4 regions of the Paenibacillus sp. FW507-14B1B genome follow, and region 3 is predicted to be linked to each of the others. Evidence: predicted binding sites of a transcription regulator. Region 3 holds the regulator's gene; each other region holds the start of a gene.
What was found. Region 3 encodes Rex, which represses fermentation and respiration genes when NADH is low (regulators of the CRP and FNR family bind a similar motif). Its sites were predicted from a motif close to TTGTGAAATATTTCACAA; they were not measured.
Positions count from the first base shown of each region.

Region 1: adhE (bifunctional acetaldehyde-CoA/alcohol dehydrogenase) is a predicted target of Rex. The motif match lies at 2,107-2,124, and genes of this name have one in related genera.
Region 2: AC3WJJ_RS20135 (cytochrome ubiquinol oxidase subunit I) is a predicted target of Rex. The motif match lies at 2,404-2,421, and genes of this name have one in related genera.
Region 4: AC3WJJ_RS01855 (cytochrome ubiquinol oxidase subunit I) is a predicted target of Rex. The motif match lies at 2,405-2,422, and genes of this name have one in related genera.

Region 1 covers NZ_JBYSWS010000001.1:1,159,947-1,163,849, forward strand. Annotated here, with positions in the region: gene adhE (bifunctional acetaldehyde-CoA/alcohol dehydrogenase) at 1-2,031, opposite strand, end outside; gene AC3WJJ_RS05570 (Crp/Fnr family transcriptional regulator) at 2,350-3,069, shown strand; gene AC3WJJ_RS05575 (asparagine synthase) at 3,209-3,370, shown strand; gene AC3WJJ_RS05580 (formate/nitrite transporter family protein) at 3,463-3,903, opposite strand, start outside.
Region 2 covers NZ_JBYSWS010000004.1:307,758-311,660, forward strand. Annotated here, with positions in the region: gene AC3WJJ_RS20125 (sulfite exporter TauE/SafE family protein) at 1-47, shown strand, start outside; purine riboswitch at 129-230, shown strand; gene ade (adenine deaminase) at 434-2,224, shown strand; gene AC3WJJ_RS20135 (cytochrome ubiquinol oxidase subunit I) at 2,502-3,903, shown strand, end outside; gene cydB (cytochrome d ubiquinol oxidase subunit II) at 3,895-3,903, shown strand, end outside.
Region 3 covers NZ_JBYSWS010000001.1:995,323-999,225, reverse strand. Annotated here, with positions in the region: gene dinG (ATP-dependent DNA helicase DinG) at 1-2,358, shown strand, start outside; gene AC3WJJ_RS04675 (redox-sensing transcriptional repressor Rex) at 2,395-3,048, shown strand; gene AC3WJJ_RS04670 (amidohydrolase) at 3,035-3,903, shown strand, end outside.
Region 4 covers NZ_JBYSWS010000001.1:419,265-423,167, forward strand. Annotated here, with positions in the region: gene AC3WJJ_RS01850 (cytochrome d ubiquinol oxidase subunit II) at 1-909, opposite strand, end outside; gene AC3WJJ_RS01855 (cytochrome ubiquinol oxidase subunit I) at 906-2,273, opposite strand; gene AC3WJJ_RS01860 (phosphotransferase) at 2,792-3,670, opposite strand.

The sequences.
Region 1 (3,903 bases), 160 kb from region 3:
GTTTGCCATAACCGATACATAAGCTTCGATCGCGTGTGTCAGAACGTCCATACCCGTGTCGGCAACAGCGGTTTTTGGCAAACTGTATACAAACTCCGGATCGATAATCGCTACATCAGGTGTCAACTCATAGTCTGCCAAAGGATACTTCGTATTTCCAAGCACTTTATCAGTAATAACTGCGAACGAGGTTACTTCCGATCCTGTACCAGATGTTGTTGGAATCGCAACAAACTTCGCTTTTTGACCGAGACGAGGGTATTTGTAAATCCGTTTACGGATGTCCATGAATTTCTGTTTTAAGTTATTGAAATCTGTATCTGGATATTCATAGAACAACCACATCGCTTTAGCAGCATCCATCGGCGATCCCCCACCAAGCGCGATAATGCAGTCAGGTTGGAATCTCTTCATCATCTCAGCACCACGTTCAACCGTTGTTGTCGATGGATCTGGCTCTACTTCAGAGAATACTTCAATGGCAACAGGAATCTGACGCTGACGCAGATAATGTTCAACTCTCTCCACATATCCGAGTTTCACCATCATTGGGTCCGTAATAATCGCTACCCGAGTAATGTCTGGCATTTTAGCAAGATACTGTGTTGATCCTTTTTCAAAATAGATTTTATTCGGCACTTTGAACCACTGCATATTCACCGTACGATGATTCACCCTTTTCACGTTAATGAGATTGACAGCACTTACGTTCGAAGATGTTGCATTGCGTCCATACGACCCACAACCGAGTGTAAGCGATGGAAGGTTAGTATTATAGATATCACCAATTCCGCCTTGCGAAGATGGCTGATTCACAAGAACACGGCAAGTTTGCATACGATCCGAGAATTTTTGAATAATATCTTCATTGTTCGAATGGATTACCGAAGAGTGACCCATACCACCAAAAGCAACGACTTCAGCAGCACGTTCTATTCCTTGCTCTGCACTCTTTACTTTGTAGCAAGCTAGAATTGGGCTAAGCTTCTCAGCCGACAGTGGGAACTTCGGTCCTACACCTTCAATCTCAGCAACAAGAATTTTCGTTCCTTCCGGTACTTCAATACCGCATGCTTCAGCGATCTTCGTTGCTGGTTGACCTACGATTGCCGGATTTACGGCACATTTATCTGCTACGATAGCACCCGCGGTTAGCTTAGCAGCTTCCTCTTTATTCACGAAGTAGCAACCACTAGCAATCATCTTTTTCTTCACTTGTTCAAAAATAGTTTCTTCTATAATAACAGCCTGTTCCGATGCACAGATCATACCGTTGTCAAAAGTTTTCGAGAGGATAAGGTCATTAACGGCTTGATCAAGATTGGCAGACTTTTCGATAAAGCATGGCACGTTACCAGGTCCAACACCAAGCGCTGGTTTACCACAGCTGTATGCTGCCTTAACCATTGCAGATCCACCAGTAGCCAGGATGCATGCAACATCAGGGTGGTTCATTAGTGTATTGGTTTTATCCATGGATGGAGCATCGATCCATTGAATACAATCTTCTGGTGCACCGTGCTTCACCGCTGCTTCTAGCAATATCTTGGCTGTTTCTCGGCTGCACTGTTGTGCGGATGGATGGAACCCGAAGATAATTGGATTTTTCGTCTTAATGGATATGAGCGCTTTAAAGATGGTGGTTGAAGTTGGGTTCGTTACTGGTGTAATCCCCATAATGATCCCAACAGGTTCAGCAATTTTCTGATAGTTACCGTATGGATTATCTTCAATTACGCCAACGGTTTTATCGTATTTAATGCTGTTGTGGATGTATTCAGTAGCGAACATATTCTTGATGATTTTGTCTTCATAGACACCTCGCCCTGTTTCTTGCACTGCCAATTTAGCTAAATGCATGTGTTTCTCCAGACCTGCAAGTGCCATTGCTTGAACAATCCCATCAATCTGCTCTTGGTTCAGAGCTTTAAACTGTTCACTTGCGCGTTTCGCTTTGTCAATTAAACCCTGAATATACTCACCTGCTGTTTGCTCTTTTACCTGAGTAACTCCATTGTTCTTGATAGCCATTCCCCTCATCCTCCTGTAAAAAAATGTTTATTATCTCTCTACACCTTGATCATATCACAGGGATCTCCAAAAAGATAGTGAATTTTTTCACAAAGTTAAATGTTTTTTTTCTGAAATGATTTGAAACGCTTACATCGCTTCTATGACGCATTTGTCTGTGTATTCTTGCACTTGTTCCCCCTTGTTTAAAGTGAAAATAATCACAATGTTTGAAATTTCGCCACTTTTACCGTGGTTTCCTCCCCCACAAGTGAATGTATTCACGTTATAATTAATTTAAATTTAACCGAAAATATGAAGGAGTTAGGGGATATAGACATGAAAACATTGGATAGTGTCATCGTAACCCAAGGAAATACCAGCTGTTTCTCGGAGCAAAATCTAAACCGTCTGCTTGTAAGCATGAAGGATCGTATCATTCCGGAAGGATCACATCTCTTTTGGGAAGGCGATTTTTCAGATAAATTATATTACATTAAGCGTGGGCGTATTAAATTAACGAAATCGACTGACGAAGGAAAAGAACTTATACTATATATGTATCAAGCTGGCGACATGGTTGGTCAGGCGGATCCATTCTTTAGCACGAAGCACAGCTTCTCGGCTGAAGTTCTTGAAGAAAGTGAAGTCGGAGTCATTGAACATAAAGATTTAGAAATCCTTATCTGCCAACACTGTGATTTTGCGATCGACTTTATGAAATGGATGGGAATCCATCATCGTATTACTCAAACGAAATTTAGAGACCTTATGATGTATGGTAAACCGGGTGCCCTTAGCTCAACGCTGATCCGTCTTAGTAACACCTATGGTGAGACTCTTGAAGATCAATCGATTCTAATTAATAAGAAAATTACACATACAGATCTATCAAATATGATCGGAGCTACTCGTGAGAGCGTAAACCGCATGCTCAGTGATCTTCGTAAGAAAGATGTCGTGGAATATATCAGCGGGATGATCGTTATTAAAGACTTAGCTGCACTTCAAGAAATATGCCACTGTGAACTATGCCCGCATGAAATTTGCCGGATCTAATCTGTTTGTATAGTTAGCCTAAAGACACCCGAATATGATATTTGATTCCGGGTGTCTTTTTGTTATGGGGTGCATAAAAAACGATACACAGTCCACAATAACGAGGTCTTTCCAAATCAATCACTAGGGAGTGTTTCGCATGAGAGAAGGTTTGATTCCTGCCGTTCTTGGAACAGTAGTATCTGCTTCTGGCGCCGCTCTATTTAGCAGCAGTAAGTACAAACTTGCCGCAACTGGAATTCTCGGATTCGGTCTTGCCCACATCGTACTGGGTGCGATCGACTTAGTAGAACACCGGTAGACTGTTTTGGAGGATATAACCAAAGGGGCGCTCTGTAAGCCATACATCTGGCTTTAGAACGTCCCCTTTCTTTATCTGTGTTTTAATGTAGATTACATTATCTTTTTCCCTTTTACCGGAGACATGAACCAGTAAGCCATCCCAACGAACAAGCCTCCCCCTATGATATTACCAAGCGTGACCGGAATCATATTGCTTACCCAGCCGGTTATCGAAATTGTCTCTGGATGGCCGGGTAATATCGTTGCCAAGGACAGAAGTGTCATATTCGCAACACTGTGTTCATAACCGGTAGCAATAAAGGCGAACAAGCACCACCACATAAGTATAAGCTTCGCAGTGTCCTCCTTTGCACGACTTCCCATCCACAGCGCAAGACAGACAAGCCAATTACACAAGATGCCTCGGAAAAACAGCTCCATAAACGGTGTATTCATCTTATTAGCTGCAACCGTAAAGAGCAAATGATCCGATGGAATAGCTTTAAACAAGCCGGTTCCCCATATCAATAAGCTAAGAAGCACTGCCCCACC
Region 2 (3,903 bases), on a different contig from region 3:
TTACCTATATTCTGTTGGTCAGTACGGGCATATATCTTCTATTATAAAAGTGAGCATCAATAATAATCTGATTTTTTGAATAAAATCCCATTCTATTGACTTACGTTCCTAAAGGATTATAATGCATACAACAACTAAAAAGATTTTTATGTATATGCCAGAGAATAAGGCTCAGGCGTCTCTACCAGGTTACCGTAAATGACTTGACTACATAGAAGATGAGAGAATAAACATCATGTGAATAACAGAAATCAGGGCCACAGGAATAGATGCTGTGCCTGTTCTATAAAACGCATAGATCGACTTCCATAATCTCTCTTTTTCGTGTATGGTCGATAACCCGGACAGAAGACGCTGTCCGGGTTATTTTGTGTGTGTTCAAAGGGAAGCCTGTAGCTAGATGACTTTATATTTGAATAAGGGAGTGTCATACATGAGTTCGCAGAAGAGACAGAAGCGTTACGAGGTTAGTTATCAACTCGGACAGATCGCAATGGGGAAGGCAGCGGCAGAAACCGTGATCAAAGATGGTACATTGGTCAATGTGTTTACCGGAGAACTTCAAGAGCATGTAGATATCGCAATTGCATTTGGTAGAATCGCATACATCGGTCAAGCAGATCATACCATTGGTGAACATACAAAAGTGATCCAGGCAAATGGACGGTATATCACTCCAGGTCTGCTGGATGGACATATGCATGTAGAGAGCACGATGCTGACGGTAACGGAATTTGCTAAAGCGGCGATGGCAAAAGGCACAACGGCTATTTTTATGGACCCGCATGAGATTGCGAACGTATTTGGCTCAGATGGTGTGCGCTGGATGCATGAGGAGGGACAACAACTTCCACTTAAAGTATTTACGACGTTCCCTTCATGTGTGCCTGCAACCACAGATCTTGAAGACGCCGGTGCAGCCCTTGGGGTAGCTGATATCGAAGCAGGATTGAAATGGCCGGGCGTGGAAGGCCTTGGCGAGGTTATGAATTTCCCTGGTGTCGTATTTGGTGATGAGACGATGTGTGGTGAGATTGAAGCAACGCTTAAGGCGGGTAAAGCTGTCACAGGGCATTTCCCATCAGACGATGAGCGTATGCTACAAGCCTATTTAGCTTCGGGTGTGGATTCTTGTCATGAGACAGTAACCCGTGAGCAGGCATTGCAGAAGGTTCGCCTTGGTATGCATTTGATGATTCGTGAAGGCTCCGCATGGCATGACGTGAAGGAAGTTATAAAAGTCGTTACAGAAGATAAGGTACGTACAGATAATATTACCCTTGTCACCGATGATGTATATCCAATGACGCTTCTGAATTTGGGCCACCTGAATCATGTTGTACGCCGAGCGATTGAAGAAGGTGTTGATCCGGTTACTGCGATTCAGATGGGTACAATCAATGTCGCTCGTTACTTTGGAATGGATAAGGACATTGGAAGTATCGCGCCAGGCAAATCGGCAGATATTCTGCTCATTGATGACTTGCAACAGATGATGCCTTCACTTGTTATTGCAGATGGTGAGATCGTTGCTGAATCCGGTAAGATCGTGAAGGAATTCCCGGTTTATGAATATCCAGCCGAAGCTCGAAGCTCCGTACGACTTCAAAGGCCACTTGTAGCCGATGATTTTCTACTCCGTAGCAAAAAACATGCGGATCAGACCCGGGTCAATGTCGTAGGTGCGATTGAGAATAGTGCTCGTACTGCTAAAGTAACGGCATCCCTTCCGGTAGTCGATGGTATTATTCAGCCAGATCCGGCACAGGATATTATTCGGATTGCATGTATTGAACGGCATAAAGGAACAGGACAGATTTCTCTTGGATTCGCTAATGGATTCCAGATCAAATCCGGTGCCGTAGCTTCTACGGTAGCTCATGACAGCCATAACCTGCTTGTCATGGGGGCGAATCCTGAAGATATGGCATTTGCAGCTAACGAGCTTGCTGCATGTGGCGGAGGGATGGTTGTTGTACAAGACGGTAAAGTGCTTGCCAAAGTAGCTATGCCTGTAGCTGGACTCATGGCAGACCGTCCGCTTGAGACCGTAGCGGCTGAAGTGGTGGCAATGGAAGAAGCTTGGAAAGAGCTTGGTTGTCCACTAAATGCACCTTTTATGACCTTTTCATTGATCGCTTTGCCAGTCATTCCAGATATTCGTATTACGAACCGTGGCTTGGCTGATGTGACGGAATTCAAATTAATTGAGACAGAAATTTAAGTAAAGTTTAACAACCGTATAAGGCGGAAGAGTTGTCCTAGATTGGGCAACTCTTCTTATGTTTTTGTAGCAAATATAGTCATAAGAGTTACCTTTAAAAGGTGACTTTTTTTATTTTTGACAACAACGTGATTTTCGTCACAAATTCATAACTATTTAACCCCTTTCAAGTTGCTTATATGTGATAAAGATCACAATTCTTATAACGGCGGTCTGCGAAAATAATTAAAGATAAATTTTGAAGCATTATTACGTGACCAAAAGGAAGGGGTATATTATGGATCCGGTTATGCTCGCGCGAATTCAGTTCGCTTCGACAACCATTTTTCATTTCATCTTTGTTCCGTTGTCCATCGGTTTGGCGTTTCTGATTGCCATAATGGAGACGATGTATGTCGTCAAGGGCAAGGAAATATACAAGAAGATGGCAAAATTCTGGGGGAAACTGTTCCTCATTAACTTTGCTGTCGGGGTCGTTACAGGTATATTGCAAGAATTCCAGTTTGGTATGAACTGGTCCGACTACTCCCGGTTTGTCGGGGATGTGTTTGGAGCACCGCTTGCCATTGAAGCATTGCTTGCGTTTTTCCTAGAATCTACGTTTATCGGTCTTTGGATTTTCGGATGGGACCGTGTGTCCAAGAAAGTTCACTTGCTTAGCATATGGCTCGTATCCTTCGGTACGCTGATGTCAGCATTCTGGATCTTGGCTGCTAACTCGTTCATGCAGCGTCCGGTCGGATTTGAGATTAATAATGGACGTGCGGAAATGAATGATTTCCTAGCCATTATTACAAATGGTCAGCTCTTGGTTGAGTTCCCGCATACGATCTTTGGTGCACTGGCTACAGGTGCATTCTTGATTACGGGTGTTAGTGCATATAAGTTGCTTAAGAAGAAAGATATCGAGTTTTTCAAAAAATCATTTAACATTGCAATTATTGTCGCGCTTATCTCTTCCGTGCTCGTTGCTGTCTACGGCCACCAACAAGCACAGTACTTGGTTGATACACAGCCTATGAAGATGGCTGCTGCAGAAGCTTTGTGGGAAACGAGTGATGACCCGGCTCCTTGGACGGTTGTTGCCTCGATTGATCCGGAGAATCAGACAAATAAGGCAGAATTTAAAGTTCCTTATCTGCTTAGCTTCCTGTCCTACAGCAAATTCTCTGGTGAAGTTATCGGGATGAAAGAATTGCAGGCACAGTATGAGCAGCAGTATGGACCTGGGGACTACATTCCGCCAGTTCGCACGACATTCTGGAGCTTCCGTATCATGGTTGCTGCGGGTTCCGCTATGATTCTGCTGGGCTTGTATGGCGCATGGCTGACGTTCCGTAAGAAAGTAGAAAAAGCAGGAAAATGGTTCTGGTATGCATTGCTGTTTAGTATTTCACTGCCGTTCATCGCAAATACAGCTGGATGGATTATGACAGAAATTGGACGTCAACCTTGGACTGTTTTCGGATTAATTCAGACAGCAGATAGTATTTCACCGAATGTAAGCGCAGGTTCCATCCTGTTCTCACTCATTGCATTCAGCACGATTTACGCTGTATTGGCTGCGGTAATGGCTTATCTGTTCGTTAAAGTAATTAAGAAAGGGCCATTTGCTGCGGAAGAAGACGATCACAATGCAGCTGACCCATTCAATAAGGAGGGATACGGCAATGTCTCTA
Region 3 (3,903 bases):
CAGTTACCGCTCATCACGATTCAACGACTTAGTGATCTTTTTGTAGATGAAGACAGTGACCTAGGTTGGTTCTTTGACGGAATGCGAGTGAATTTAGAGAATCAAGCCCTTCAGGAACCAGATAACTTCACATACTTCCGCCAGTTTGCTCTGAATATAGAGGATTGGACGGAGATGGCGCCTCCACGGGCTGAGAATGAGAACAATCCGCTTGCAGATGTTTCTTTTGATGAATATATGTCTCAAGTACGCGACAATCTTAGAGAGACGCTGCCACAATATGAAAGCCGTGATGCTCAGGACATTATGTTCGAGGAAGTCATGACTGCTTTAGAAGAAGATAAGCATCTTCTGATTGAGGCGGGGACAGGAACGGGCAAATCGTTAGGATATTTGCTTCCTTCCATATATCAGAGTGTGAAACAAGAACAGAAGGTCATGGTCAGTACACATACCATTAACCTCCAAGAACAGCTTCGTGAACGGGATATTCCATTAATGACAAAGGTAATACCGTTTCCGTTTAAAGCCGCCGTCTTCAAAGGAAGACAGCATTATTTGTGTTTGAGAAAATTTGAACATAAAATAAACAGAAGAGATTTTAATACACCTAAAGAAGATATCATTACATCTGCTCAGATGATTGTCTGGTTAGCTCAGACAGAGACAGGGGATGATGAAGAGCTTAACCTTGGAGGTCGGGGCGGAGATTACTGGGAGACGGTTGCAAGTGAATCGGACTCTTGTTTGGGCCGTGCTTGCCCGTGGTTCCGTAAATGCTTCTACCATCGTGCGAAACACGAAGCGGGAATTGCGGATGTGGTCATCACGAATCATTCGAAATTGTTCACTGATGTGAAGGCTAATCATCAGCTCTTGCCATCTTATGAACGGCTTGTCATAGATGAAGCACATCATTTAGAAGATGTGGCAGGTAAGCATCTAGGGCTTAATTTGAAGTATTTCACTGTGGTTCATACACTGACCCGCCTATATAAGGATAGCCGGAATGGACAGTTGCCAGCACTGCGTCAATTGCTTCAAACCTCAGCACATGAGAAGGCAGGGGATTGGACAGCAGTCATTGATCGGATCTATCCTGATCTTCTGACGGTTAAGGAGAGTTGGGATCGCCTAAATGATCTCCTTTTTGGTCTTTTACCTGAGCGTGGAGATACTTCAGGTGAGTCGGGGCAATTTACACTTCGTCTTTCGCCGTCCAAGAAACCTAAGGATTGGGTTAGCTTAACAGAACTTGAGAATCAAATATATGTAACCTTAGGTGACGTGGTTCGACAGGGTGATCGACTCACTTCTGAGATTCGTGAAGAACTGGATGATTACAGTGCAGATAGTTTGATTACGGATATTAATGGACTCTTTAAGGATTTGGCTTCACATCGTGAGAATTTGAAGTTTTTTATGACTTTGAATGATGACGGTATTGTTTACTGGATGGAGGCCAATGGGAATTTCCGCAGCAAATCATTGCAGATGTACGCGGTACCTGTTGATGTAAGTAGTCAGTTGAAGGAATTATTTTTTGACAAGAAACAGAGCGTGATCCTAACGTCTGCTACCCTATCTGTGGATAAATCGTTTCAGTATATGATTGATAACTTGGGACTTCAAGAAGCTTCGGAACAAGGACGATTAAACACCGTTCAACTTCCTTCTCCTTTTAATTACCGGGAGCAAGCATTATTGTTAATTCCAAGAGACTTTCCGAGCGTAAAGGGAACCGTTGGAGATCCTTTGTTCGTAAATACTTTGGTCCAATCTCTATCAGATACGGCCATGGTGACGCGTGGGCGCATGTTAGTGCTATTCACCTCTTACCGTATGCTTCGTCAGGTTTATGAGCCTCTGAAAGAAGCCTTGTCATCTAGTGACATCGCTGTTCTTGGACAAGGCATGGATGGAACGAGTCGAACGAAGCTGATTCGCAGGTTTCAAGATAGCAGTGCTTCCGTTCTTTTGGGAACTAGTTCGTTCTGGGAAGGTGTTGATATTCCAGGGGAGGCTCTAACGTGCCTTGCTATTGTCCGATTGCCATTTCAACCGCCAAATCATCCGCTTGTTGAGGCGAAGAGTGAATTACTTCAACAACAAAAGAAGAATCCATTCATGAAGCTATCTGTGCCACAGGCTGTTATTCGCTTTAAACAAGGCTTCGGACGCCTTGTAAGAACAGCACAAGATAAAGGAATCGTCATTGTATATGATACCCGTGTAATTGAATCATACTATGGTAAGCACTTCTTGTATTCACTACCTGGACCGAAGATGGAGCATATGCCAACAGAGCAAATGGTTTCTCGGATCACGGAGTGGATGGGGAAGGAAGAGGAACATTAGAATATTATTTTGAGTTTATTATTAGGGGGAGCATGCATGAAATCGGAAAAAATTTCGGAGGCCGTAGTACGCAGACTGCCCGTTTACTTACGTTACCTAAACGAACTTCATGTTCGGGAGGTAGCAACCGTGTCCTCGCAAGAGTTAGGACAAAAACTAGATTTGAACCCAGCACAGATTCGCAAGGATCTTGCTTATTTCGGAGATTTCGGTAGAAAGGGAATTGGCTACGATGTCACATACCTAATCGAAAAAATCCGGCATATACTGAAACTGGATCAGCAGATTAATGTAGTGCTTGTTGGTGCAGGTAATCTTGGACATGCCTTGTCTAACTACAACGCATTCTTGAAAGATAATATGAAGATTGTAGCTATATTCGATGCTTATACTCCGAAAGTGGGTACATCCATTAACAATATCGTTGTTCAGCCTATGGAAGAATTGACTTCAACAATCAAGGAGAAGGGAATTCGGATCGGTATTATTACAGTTCCTGATGTCGAGGCGCAAGCTGTAGCAGATAGTTTGATATCAGCGGGGATTGAAGCGATTCTCAATTTTGCTCCAACGATTCTGAAAGCTCCACCACAAATTCGCATCCATACGGCGGATTTCACGACAGACCTTCAAAGTTTGGCCTATTACTTAGTTAACGGAAAGGAAGATGCCGAACATGACGAATCATAAGTGGATGATCAAAAATGGTACCTTTGCTGTCCTCCAGGAAGAGAAATCTATTCTGTGTGGATATATGGTCGTCGAGAATGATCGTATAACTTACCTTGGCGAAGAAGAACCGCAGGTCGAGGCCGATATTGAAATCATTGATGGTACGCATCTTTTCTTTATGCCCGGTTTAATCAATACGCATGGACATACAGCGATGTCACTTCTCCGTGGATATGGAGATGACCTCGCACTTCAGGTATGGCTGCAGGAGAAAATGTGGCCAATGGAAGCTAAATTCACGGCGAATGATGTATATTGGGGTTCCTCCCTTTCGCTAGTTGAAATGCTTAAAGGCGGCACTACAACGTACCTGGATATGTACGACCATATGGATCAGGTCGCTGCAGTAACGGAACAATCAGGCATGCGTGGTGTGTTAACCCGTGGTGTAATTGGACTATGTTCGCCAGAGGTTCAGAAGCATAAATTGGATGAGGCTACAGCTTTCGCCAAGGATTGGCATGGAAAAGCAGACGGCCGTATAACAACGATGATATCACCACATGCTCCATATACTTGCCCTCCAGATTACATTGAGAAATTTGTTCAGGTTGCACACGATCTGGATCTGCCACTGCATACACATATGTCCGAAACCGCTGCAGAAGTACAGCAAAATGTCCAGGATTATGGTCTGAGACCCGTAGCTCATTTACAAAAGCTAGGTGTGTTCTCCAGACCGACTTTAGTAGCGCATGGAGTTCATTTAACGGATGAAGAGATCGAAATTTTGGCAGCTCATAATGTTGCTGTGTCTCACAACCCAGGGAGTAATCTTAAACTGGCAAGTGGTGTAGCGAGGGTGCCAGAGCT
Region 4 (3,903 bases), 580 kb from region 3:
TGCGAAGCCCATGGCTGGTGATGTAGCACTGCTCTGAACCGTGATGTACGGATCCAGAATATAAGGATAGTGCCCGATTCCGTATGCAAAAAAAGCAGTGAAAAATTGCAGCATGACGCAAATAAAAGCTAATCCGTATCGACGTCCGTTGTAGATCAGCCACATGGCGATCATGAAGAAAGCAACGGAAAGACCTAATAACCACCATAAGTCCATCATGTTTTGAAAATGCCGTTCATTGTGTTGACCCAAAAAAATGAATGCTGTCAATGCAAGAATAATCGTCGGTGTGCTCCAGAACAGAGCATAGTTACGCATCAGCTTCAGAGCAGCGTGATCCTCTGCCCGAGAAGCATAAAATGCTAGAAATGATCCGCTAATGAACAGTACGGATACGATGGCGAGTCCGACGATGCTCCAAGATAACGGATTGGTAAATAGCTCCCAGTAATCCAGAGAAACCGTCTCACCCAGCTTTACAATAAAGCCGCCTTCAGATATTGTCAGCGCCACGGATAACGAAGCCGGAATAAGTAAACCTGTAGCTCCGTATAAAAACAAATACACAAGGCTTTTCTTGGAACCGTAATTTTCAAATGCATAGAAAGATCCGCGAATGGCAAGTAGGATTACGGCTATGCTTGCTGGAACAAGCAGCGCTGCGCCATAATAATAGGCCGTGTCCGGAAAGAATCCGACGATACCAATATAGAAGAAAACAAAAAATACATTCGTGATCTCCCAAACGGGAGATAAATAACGGGAAATCAGACGGTTAATCAAATGATCCTGCTTCGTCAAACGTGCATAGAAAGCGAAGAAGCCTGCTCCGAAATCAATTGAGGCTATAATTAAATAGCCGTACAAGAACAGCCAGAGCACCGTGATGCCAATCAATTCGTAACTCATTGTGCAGGATCCCCCTTTTCTATAGTCTGATTAGGATTTTCTTTTAACCATTTCTCCATCTCAACTTCTGCTGGCTTATTGTTGAACAAGCGTCTTAACACAACGACACACATGATGCCAAGTACGATGTACAGTAGCAAGAAGACGAAGAATAAAGTTCTTACCGTCGGTGAAGTCGTAGCCGCTTCCTCTACACGTAAAATTCCTCGGATTATCCATGGCTGTCGCCCAACTTCTGCATAGAACCAGCCGAGCTCAACACCCAGAAAGGCGAGCGGTGTGCAGAGTGCGATAAGCCAAAGCATCCATTTGTTCAGCTCATTGCGCTTTTTCCAGATCTTAAACAAGAAATAAAGTAGCGAAATAGCAACCAGTGCGAATCCGATTCCTGCCATTAAATCAAACAAATAATGCACGAGAAGCGGAGGCCATTCATCTTGAGGGAATTCCTCTAGCCCCGTTACCTCAGCGTTAAAGTCGCCAAAGGCCAGGAAGCTAAGGAATTTCGGCAGATGCAAGGCACCTAGAATTTCATGCTCGGCATTCAGCCAACCCATTAGAATCAGGTCCGCACCACTTTCCGTCTCAAAATGCCACTCTGCCGCCGCAAGCTTCTCCGGCTGATGCTCAGCCAAAAACTTGGCGGACACATCCCCGGCGAGCGTGTTCAGCATGCCGAACAACAAGGCAACGGCCATCATGAGGTTCAAGGCTTTTTTGTGATATGGGGAAATTCCTTTTCTCAGCATCGCAAAAGCCGCAATTCCGGCTAAAAGGATCGCCCCTGTCAAATAGGCCGAGCTTAACACATGGAATACCTTGGAGAACGTCGCCGTATTTAGCATCGCTTGCACCGGATCAACCGCTGAGAATTGACCCGCTTCCAAGACAAAACCTTCAGGCTGGTTCATAAATCCGTTGACCGTCGTAATAAACACAGCAGACATGCCTGCCCCGACCACAATTGGAATCGTCAGCAGCCAGTGGATATACTTGTTTTTGAATCGATCCCAGGTATACAAATAAATGCCCAGAAAAATGGCTTCAAAAAAGAATGCGAACACTTCCATGAATAACGGCAGTGCAATGACGTTTCCAGCCATCTTCATAAAGTTCGGCCATACCAGGGCCAGCTGCAGGGAGATGATTGTACCGGTCACGACACCTACCGCAACCGAAATGACAAATCCTCGCGCCCACCTCTTCGCCATCAATGTATAATGGGGATCTTTCTTGCGGATCCCGATGAACTCTGCAATTGCAATCATTAATGGTATACCGACGCCAATTGTTGCAAAAATCACGTGGAATGCAAGTGTCAAACCTGTCACCAGCCTGCTCCACAGTACCGTATCCATTTCCATAATAATACTGCCTCCTTTCAAACTTCTGTTTCATCCTGGGGTAAATTAATCCTTTGAACAGGTCTGCCCGTCGTTTACTTGCAATCCATACCCAAGTGGTATAAGGTGCACCTCGATCTCAACTATGTAAAAAGAGATTTTTTTCACAAAGTAAGATGCTACATTGGCTGCGCCCACATCATTCTTGTGTCATACCGTACTTAGCTAGTGAACAGAGATCTAAAGAGCCTTTATTGATCGGGTATGGAATGCAGGCAAATGTACGAGTGCGAAACCTGATCGTACCGCTATTATATCTTTGTTCACCACGAATTCAATCACTGACACATGTTCGTCCTTGAATGTTCAAGAAAAGGTCAACCTTTTCTGACAACTTAGTGAAAAACATCACAGTGGACAGTGTCATAATTACAAAAAATGGACCAAAGAGTTTTGTACTCCTCTGGTCCACTGTTTTTTATGTTCATTAAGTTCTTCAATTATCATTTGAACATTACCCTTAGTCAAGACACGACGGTTTATCCATTGAGGTTCGAGGTAAGGCCTTTCCAGTAATCCCAAGCATTTAAGTATTCAGTTAAATCATGTGGATGGTGTTTTAGACAAATCCCTATACGACAATAAAGCTGAATGATTACTTCTTCAATAAGTCTTGATCTCTCAATAGACACATGTTTTAGCATGGTGATTGTTGAAATTAAAGTTTCTAGGTTTAAATCATCCGGTGAGGAGCAAAACGCATAAAGAAAATCATATAAAACAGGTCCAACCATGGGTGAAGGATCAATAACTCCATTTAGTACTTGTTGATCATACACGAAATTATGGACACCACAATCACCGTGAAGCAAATACTTTTCATGCCCTTCACCCGTCGATATATTCTCAACAAATGATTTCACTAAATAATAATCCTCAGCTGGTAAAAAGTTACCCACATTAATTCGGGCATATTCAACACCCCGATTAATGAAATCGCGCCAAGTTTGACAAGGATCTTCTAACCAAAAGCCCCATTTATCTGTAAGTTGATAGATTTTGTAATGATTCAGGAGATTATGGATTAAGAGTGTCAGCCAGTTTATTTTTGAACCTCGATTAAAATGTGTTTGACCAGCAGTATAGAAATATACGATGAACTTTTTCTCAGGATCGGTGTAGAGAAGTTTAGGTAAAAGTGTGTGTTGTTTATAAGCTTGATGCAATTGTTCTACCATATAAATATTATGTGAACTGTCGAGTTTAAACACATATTTTGGATTGTCATCAACTGCAAGAGTATAGACTTGGCCTTCTGTTGTTCCATTCATCTTATTAGTAATTTTAGTGTTGCGATCAATTATGCCTTTATCACAAAGCTCTTTAATAATCTCGTTAACATCTATTCCTAATTCCATGTTTACTACCTCCCGAAATCACCTCATTAATTTTATAACACAAACTCTTTGTTTGATAGGTACACACTTGATATATTTAACAAAAATTCCAGCTCGCTCAATGAAACTGCATGGAAGATCATTAGTGTTAATCTAATCGATGATTGGTAGAAGTTTTTGTCCTCGACTCGGTGCAATAACTTGTGTCGCTAATATAAAAAAGCCGCTGAATAGCGGCTTCTGTTCTTTCGAAA